Regions from separate parts of the Microcoleus sp. K4-B3 genome, predicted to be linked through region 2. Evidence: riboswitches for the same ligand, from Rfam matches in the RefSeq annotation. Region 2 holds a riboswitch; the other holds the start of a gene.
What was found. Region 2 has a riboswitch for cobalamin ahead of QUA78_RS20690 (hypothetical protein). Riboswitches for the same ligand answer to the same signal wherever they lie in the genome.
Positions count from the first base shown of each region.

Region 1 (4,428 bases), on a different contig from region 2:
GTAAATCTAAAATCTAAAATCTAAAATCTAAAATCGACTGACTGGCTTGGGTGTCCGATCGGGAAACCTTTCTAGGGCAGAGCTAAGGTCGATCCCGCGGCAACTTCCCCAGTCGAAACAAGCAACCGCAACCGTAAAGTAAGAGGCAAATATGTCAAAATATGACTCCCATCTGAGATGCTCCTTTTGCGGCAAGTCGCAAGAGTACGTCCGCAAGTTAATAGCTGGGCCCGGGGTCTACATTTGCGATGAATGCGTGGAACTGTGCAATGAAATTTTAGAGGAGGAGTTCTTTGACTCCAGTAAAACAATTGGTCAACAGATTCCCCAATCAGAGGTGCGAGAGTCTCAGGGACAAGGAACGCGGCGCCCGGGTCGATCGAATAAATCGAAAATTGTTTTAGCTCAAATTCCGAAACCGACAGACATTAAGCAGCATTTAGACAACCACGTTATCGGCCAGCATTCAGCAAAAAAAGTTCTTTCTGTAGCAGTTTACAACCACTACAAGCGCTTGAGCGTTGACCAAGCTAAAGATAGCGACAAGTCTTCCCCTGACAGCGATGTAGAACTGCAAAAATCCAACATCCTGCTAGTCGGGCCGACAGGTTGTGGCAAAACTTTGTTAGCGCAAAGTTTGGCGCAAATGCTCGAAGTCCCGTTTGCGGTAGCCGATGCGACGACGCTGACAGAAGCTGGATATGTCGGCGACGATGTAGAAAATATTTTGCTGCGGCTGTTGCAAATGTCGGATTTTGATGTCGAATCGGCGCAGCGCGGCATTATTTATATTGATGAAATTGACAAGATTGCTCGCAAAAGCGAAAATACTTCGATTACCAGGGATGTATCAGGAGAAGGAGTGCAGCAAGCGCTGCTAAAAATGTTGGAAGGAACAGTGGTTAACGTGCCCCCGCAAGGAGGCCGCAAACATCCTTACCAAGATTTTATTCAAGTTGACACGAGCAAAATTCTATTTATTTGCGGCGGTGCTTTTGTCGGTTTGGAAAAAATAGTTGAACAGCGTTTGGGTAAAAAATCCTTGGGCTTTATTCAGCCAACAGAAAGCGACAGCAACTCGACTTTGCCGGCCAAAGACAAGCGGGCCGCTGATATTTTGCAGCAGGTACAGCCGGACGATTTAGTCAAGTTTGGTTTGATTCCTGAGTTTGTGGGGCGGATACCGGTGGTAACGGTGATTTCGCCGCTGGATGAAGCCGCTTTGATGCAGATATTGACCGAGCCCCGGAATGCGCTGGTGAAGCAGTATCAAAAGCTGTTGAAGATGGACAGCGTGGAATTGGAATTCCAGCCGGAAGCGCTGCGGGCGATCGCCCAGGAGGCCTACCGCCGCAAAACCGGCGCGAGAGCTCTCCGCAGCATTTTAGAGGAGTTAATGCTCGATGTGATGTACGAGTTGCCTTCTCGCAAGGATGTGGCTCACTGTATGATTACTCCTGAAATGGTCGAGAAGCGATCGACAGCTGAATTGCTGTGGCATCCTGCTTGGCACAAACAGCACGAAACTGCATAATTTGTAATTTGTAAGGTGCCGATGCCACACCCTACAAACTACTAAACAAGTACCCAGATTTATCCCTGGGGTCGCTTTCTCCAATCTAAAATCTAAAATCTAAAATCGATTGACGGCAAGTGCGGTATGATGTGACTTCGCGATCGGTTCTAGCGGGGAGCAGCCGTTAGAGGAAACGGGGAAAGTTCGGTGCAAGTCCGGCGCTGTCCCGCAACTGTAATGAAACCGTTGTGGTTTCTCAAGTCAGAATGCCCGCCGATATCTAAATCACTTTTGAACGCATCTGCGAGGTACGGATGATGGATGGAATTAATGCGGCTGTACGCACAAAGCACAGTCTATTTGTTTGCACTGCTTGCGCTAGTGTTTGGAAAAACGGCAAGCGCGAAGGTAAAAGCGGCGGTCAACAATTCATGGAAAATTTGTCGCAACTCGCTAAAGATTGGGAGTTTTCTGATAAATTTGAGATTCAAGAGGTTGAGTGCATGAGTGCTTGCAGTCACTCTTGTGCGGTGTCTTTTGCTGCTGTTGGAAAGTACACTTATCTGTTTGGCGATTTACCCGCAAATGAGTCAAAAACTGCGGAAGCTGTACTCGAATGTGCGGGTCAATACTATGCTAAACCAGACGGTTTGTTGCCTTGGTCTGAGCGTCCTGAAGCTCTGAAAAAAGGTGTTTTAGCAAAGATTCCTCCGCTGGCAAATTAGATAGGTTTGTAGGAGGGACTTTAGTTTTTTCCTTCTCGTTCCCAGGCTTTGCCTGGTAACGCATACGCAGAGGCTCTGCCTCGTATTAAAAGCGCTCCTTTATTCCAGCGAGGCAGAGCCTCTTGATCGGCATTCCCAGGCAGAGCTTGGGAACGAGATATCTCACCACTAAATAAGCAGAAAATTATCAATGCACAAAATTCCTGTTACTGTCATCACTGGTTTTCTCGGTAGCGGCAAAACTACCTTAATTCGCAACTTATTGCAAAATAATCAAGGTCGCCGCATTGCTGTTCTGGTTAACGAATTTGGCGAAATCGGAATTGACGGAGAACTGCTGCGCGATTGCCAAGTTTGCGACGAAGAAGAAAATGTCAGCAGCAATATTGTTGAACTAACAAATGGTTGTCTTTGCTGCACTGTTCAAGAGGAATTCTTGCCGACTATGCAGGAATTGTTGAAGCGCCGAGAACAAATTGATTGTATCTTAATTGAGACTTCTGGCCTCGCACTTCCTAAACCTTTAATTCAAGCTTTTCGCTGGCCGGAAATTCGCACGGGTGCTACTGTAGACGGTGTGGTTGCTGTTGTCGATTGCGAAGCTATTGCTAGCGGTACTTTTGTCGGTGATATCGATGCTTTGATGGCACAGCGGCAAGCTGATTCTAGTTTAGATCACGAAACTCCGATCGAGGAATTGTTTGAAGACCAGTTAGCCTGTGCCGATATGGTACTTTTAACGAAGGTCGATCGCGTAGATGCGGAAACTCACCAGAAAGTCCAAAGCTGGTTGCAGCAAGAGTTGCGTCCGAGTGTGAAAATTGTGCCCTGCAAAGGTGGCGAAATTAACCCTGATGTGCTATTGGGATTTAATGCGGCGGTTGAGGATGATTTGGAGTCTCGCCCGAGTCACCACGATGCTGAGGAGGAACACGAACACGATGATGATATTAACTCGACTTACTTTATTGCCGATCGCGAATTTGAACCTGAAGCTTTGGTGAAAAAACTGCAATCCTTGATGCAGCAGGAGGAAATCTATCGGATTAAAGGGTTTGTGGCGGTTCCCAAGAAACCGATGAGGATGGTGTTGCAAGGTGTGGGTTCGCGGATAGAATATTTTTACGATCGTCCTTGGCAACCTTCTGAACTCCGCCAAACCAAATTAGTGCTGATCGGTCGAGAGTTAGAGCGCGATCGAATTGCAGCTATAATTAACAACTAATTGTCATCTGAGAGGGGCGGGTTTATCGATATTTTGAATTGCAGCAAATATTATTGGTAAAACTCGCCCCTCCAAGCTCTCACGAACAATTTATTAACATTATTTAATATTGTGACGGCTGCCAGCAAGTCTGGTGTACAATAGCGATAATGGTTATCATTGTACAAAAATCGAGGTCAAGTATGGTGACTGCTGGGGCGATCGAATCAGTTCCTGTTACCGTTCTCACGGGTTATCTCGGTGCAGGCAAAACTACGCTACTGAACCGCATTTTAACACAAGAACACGGCAAAAAAGTTGCAGTTATCGTCAACGAATTTGGCGAAGTAGGCATCGACAACCAACTCATAATAGATGCCGACGAAGAAATTTTTGAGATGAACAACGGCTGCATTTGCTGTACAGTCCGAGGCGATTTAATTCGGATTATCGGCAACTTGATGAAGCGGCGAGACAAATTCGACCACATAGTCATCGAAACCACAGGTTTAGCCGACCCCGCACCCGTAATTCAAACATTTTTTGTAGACGAAGATATGCGGGAAAAATTGCTCCTAGATGCAGTTGTCACGGTAGTTGATGCCAAGCACATCTGGCAGCACTGGGACGCAGACGAAGCTCAAGAACAAATTGCCTTTGCAGATGTAGTTTTACTCAACAAAACAGATTTAGTGACGGAGGAAGAATTGGCAGAATTAGAAAAGCGAATTCGCGTCATGAATGCAATGGCAAAAATTCACCGCACCCGCAACGCTGAATTGGAGATGGATGCTTTGTTGGGCGTTAAAGCATTTGATTTGAACCGGGCATTAGAAATCGAACCAGACTTTTTGGGCGAACACACTCACGAACACGACGAAACAGTTACTTCCGTAGCAATAGTAGAATCCGGCGCTATTGACGGCAACAAATTCAGCGATTGGATTGAGGAATTGTTGCGGACTCAAGGGCCGAATATCTTT
Region 1 covers NZ_JAUBSF010000016.1:94,822-99,249, forward strand. Annotated here, with positions in the region: gene clpX (ATP-dependent protease ATP-binding subunit ClpX) at 152-1,534, shown strand; cobalamin riboswitch at 1,662-1,808, shown strand; gene QUA78_RS10400 (DUF1636 domain-containing protein) at 1,831-2,241, shown strand; gene cobW (cobalamin biosynthesis protein CobW) at 2,432-3,466, shown strand; gene QUA78_RS10410 (GTP-binding protein) at 3,649-4,428, shown strand, end outside.
Region 1: linked by a shared signal. The riboswitch ahead of QUA78_RS10400 (DUF1636 domain-containing protein) and the one ahead of QUA78_RS20690 (hypothetical protein) in region 2 are both predicted to bind cobalamin.

Region 2 (4,428 bases):
TAAATTGTCTAAATCCCGTTAAAGCAGCCGCCGCGCTTGTAAAATCTGTTGTTGCCATTGCTCAAAAGTGTGCATTTTTGAGTTATCATCTTTCTCAACGATCGCCCTTATTTGCTCCATCAGCTCGATCGCCAGCGGTACGCCAAGCTGCAATTGTTCCAAAACCTCCCGTTGAGCAAAAACGGTTTCCGGTGTTCCTTCTAAAATCAATTTTCCCCGATCCATTACAAACACCCAATCAGCCCAGCGGTAGATGAAATCGAGGTCGTGACTTGCTAAAAGGATGGTGGTTCCGGCGCTGTGAATTTGTTGGAGTAAACCGATCAGTTGTCGGGTGTGGCGCGGGTCGAGATAGGCGGTAGGTTCATCTAGCAGCAGCAGTTTGGGCTTGAGAACCATGATATCGGCGATCGACACCCGCTTTTTCTGCCCCAAACTGAGATTGTGAATTGGTTCGCGGGCGAGTTCGCTTAGATCGAATTGCTCGATCGCCTCTTGCACCCTTGTCGCAATATCCGGTTCTGTCAAGCCTAAATTGTACAATCCATAGGAAATATCTTCTTCTACCGTCGAAGCTACTAATTGATGTTCGGGATTTTGAAAGACGAGTCCGATTTGTTGGCGCAGTTGCATCAAAGATTTGCGATCGTAGCGAAAGGGCTTACCTTCCCAGCTAATGATTCCCTGTTGCGGTTGATATAAGCCATTTGCTAACAAGAAAAAGGTAGTTTTGCCGCAGCCGTTTTGACCGATCAGCCCGCAGCGTTTCCCGGCGGGGACTTTGAGGTTTAAACCCTGAATTGCCACTCGCGAACCGCAGGGATATGAGTAGGAAGTGCGATCGAATTCGAGAATCCATTGAGACATATTTGTTATTTGTTAATTGTTATTTGTTATTTATTATTTGTTATAATCTTGTTCCCAGACAGAGCCTGGGAGTAAATGCCCGGAGGCTCTGCCTCCAATTACCTATTACCGATGACCGATTACCATTGTATTCGTGTCAACCTTCATCTGATTTAGACAACTGCCAAAGTTGAATTTCATAACACAAATGCTGCTCAAAAAGTTGACCTGCTTCCAATCCTTCAACCACCAGCTTCTTGAACCAGCGACGAAATATCCAGCGCAGGAATTTGTGGACGGGCGGAACTGCGATCGCAATTAAATCTGCAACATAGATCATCGTATTCAGTCCATACCTGCGGAAAGTATCGACATATAAATCGATTGTTGGCAAAATATGGGCGGAAATATCCTCAGTTTTTACTAAAGTGAATCCAGCTTGCTTTAATGCTGCATGAAGTTCCGTAACAACATGACAATTAGAGAACATTCCCTCTTTATAATTAGCATCAGATCGCAGCATATCGGCAAGCAAAACGTAACCGCCCTGATTGAGGATTTTGGCGGCACCGTTAGCAATATCAACAGCCGACATATACTGGCTACTTTCGCTAAATAGAATAAGATCGTAGAAATGGGTTGCTTTGAAGTCTTCAAACCTCGTGAGATGGAAGATTGCCCGATCGCCCGTACACTTAAGAAAGCGCTGTTGTTGGAACGGATCGGGTGCGAGCCCTTCGACTGCAAAACCTCGATCGAGCAAATAAGCCGCATTTCCGCCAATCCCACAGCCCACATCGAGTATCGTATGAGTGCCTTTGGGGATAGCATCCAACAGTTTTACAGTATAAGCTTGCTGAGCGAGGCGCAATCGGGCGATCGTTAGTTCGTCAGCCGGCACAGGTAGGGTTTCCCAATAGCCGTAGTGAAGGTAGGGCGAATCTGTCAGGCCCAAATAGTAATTAAGCGCTGCATTTTGGTAGCGAGTTACCTTGGAAATTTCGATTGATTTTGGCTGCGACATTCGGAAAATTTAGTAAGTTTTAGGATTTCGGGCAGAGTTGAAATTCTTCCCAGCGCTTGCATACCTGTTCATAGCACTCAACAGGAGAAATTGCCAAGTTTTGCAACAAATTGATATCAATCTGACCGTTGGCGATCGACAAAAATATAATTGCTTCCTTTGGCTCGTAGCTAGCAATGATAGACAGCAGATTTGAAACAGTGTTCTCCTCTAGTTCTAGTTGTTGCAAATAAGCAGTTGCGTACAATTGGGAAATAAATTGCAGATCGTACTTGATAGTATCTACGCTCCAATTCACAGAGCCGTTAATGGGAGTATTGATTTTGCAAGCAACCAAGCCTCGTCCTCGATGCAAAAAACCATTCCAAGCAGTATGTCCGACCGACAAAATATTCTGATGAATAAACAAGTTTTGCCAGTAGCCAAAACTACCCTGCCAAACACTATCTTCAACTCGCATTTCTTTTCATTTCCCTTAAAATAAGATACCCTTCAGAACACAAATCGAATTACCTCAGCGTTCATCTGTGTGTATCGGCAGATATCTGCGGTTAAAAAATCCCAATCCAATAATAAAAAAAATAATAAACTCACCATCATCCATACCTCGCAGATGAAATACAACAGGTAAACAAATCGGCGGGCATTCTGACTCAGAGAAGCAAAAATCTCCTTACAGTTGCGGGACAGCGCCGGATTCGCACCGAACTTTCCCCCTTACGTCTGATGGCTGTTCTCCATCAGAGCCGATCGATATACGGGAATATTACCACTATTTGGAACATTTGACAAAAAACCGTCCGCCTATTCACCAAACTCAATATTTTCATACAAATCGGCAAGCGAAATCTCCACAGGAATAGAGGTTAAAGTCAGCCGATCGCCCATACAGCTATATTCCGAAAAAATCCACTTATTCGCATCAGTTTTAGAATATTGCTCCACCCGTAGCCGATATTGGTCGATTAATAAATACTCCTGAAAACTAGGAATAGTGCGATAAGCAGCAAACTTTTCATCTCGATCGTAAGCTCTGGTACCTTTAGACAGCACCTCAGCAATGAGCAGCGGATTCGTAATTGTATCCGTCCGTCCAGATTGCAGATCTATCGGGCGCGCTACCACCATCACATCCGGGTAAGTATAATTATTAAGCTGCGGAACCCAAAGCCGCTGATCCGATGCAAAAATACTGTAAGGTTTACCCTTGAGACTCACCCTCAAAATAGCATTTAAGATGCTTGTAATTTCATTATGATTCGGTGCGCCACCAGCCATCAGAACAATCTCCCCATTGATAAATTCATGCCGCTCCTGAGAATTGATTTCCAATTCTAGATATTCCTCAGCCGTGTAAGTTTTGGTTTCAACTGGCGCGATCATATACAACGCTCTCCTTTAATCTACTCATTTTAGTTTATCTTAAAAATTTGGCTAATTCAACAGAAAAGTAGATTTTAATCATGCTAATAAACAGGCTTTCCGGCCTGTTCCACAAAGAGGGAATTTTATTGTGGGGCGGGTATCCTGCCCGCCCCTGAAAGGCTGATTGAGAATGTGCAAGATGTGAGTGCGATCGCACTTAACAAACTTACCGCAACGGGACAAAGTTATAGCCAGTGCTTCCTCCTTGTTTAACTTGCACTAAAATCGGCTTACCAGCCCGATCGCCCGTGGGTAAAAACTTCACATCCTCGCTTGCTCCTGCTGTCGAAAAACTCGCATTTCTGAGCGCTTGTTGCAACCCTTCTCGTGTATTGCTTTGCCGCAAGCCAGCGATGACAGCTTGAGTCGCGTCAAAAGTCGTTGCGGTTCGCCAATTCACAATTCCTCCCCAAAGCTGGCGGGCATTTTCTGGGAAACGGCTACCGGGATTAGTTTCAGGATGCCAGGGAACGGGCAAAACAAGCCCGTCAACGTCTTTTTGTCCGTCTTTTAAAGTTTGAAAGGTGTAGAGCGTAGTGCTGCCGTAGAGTGGCAATTTGCCTCGATTGATGCGAGCCAGAGAGATGGCACGGTCAATGCGATCGACGTGGGGTGCTACCATCAATCCTTGTGCACCTTTGCTGACAGCATCGGCGAGGGCTTTGTCGGGATTAAAAGATGGTAACGAAAAGTCGCAAACAGTGGGAACTAATTTGCCACCAGCAGCAGTAAGAGAGGCAACAAATTCATCTTTAAATGATATGTTATCAGGTGCTTGGGAGTCGTAACAAACCGCTATATTAGTTTGGCGTTCTGTTTTAACTGCATATTCTGCTAAGGGAGCAGCCATTAAGCTAATATTGGGTACTGTCCGAAAGATGTAGCTGCCAAATCCTGATAGATTATTTGCAAAGCTAGTCGGTGTCACCATTACCAGTTTTTCTTGCTGATATATCGGAGCAGCTTCGAGAGATGCGTTGCTAGCATTGTGTCCAATTACTGCTAGTATGTTTTGCTCCTTTGTTAATGCTTTGGCAACTTCTCTGACCACTTCGGGACTGTTGTCATCGTTGACAATTTCTACTTGCAGTTTTGCCCCATTGATGCCACCGCTAGTATTGATTTCATCCTGA
Region 2 covers NZ_JAUBSF010000053.1:41,018-45,445, reverse strand. Annotated here, with positions in the region: gene QUA78_RS20700 (ABC transporter ATP-binding protein) at 19-867, opposite strand; gene QUA78_RS20695 (methyltransferase domain-containing protein) at 1,004-1,870, opposite strand; gene QUA78_RS20690 (hypothetical protein) at 1,890-2,330, opposite strand; cobalamin riboswitch at 2,492-2,636, opposite strand; gene QUA78_RS20685 (Uma2 family endonuclease) at 2,675-3,253, opposite strand; gene QUA78_RS20680 (ABC transporter substrate-binding protein) at 3,462-4,428, opposite strand, start outside.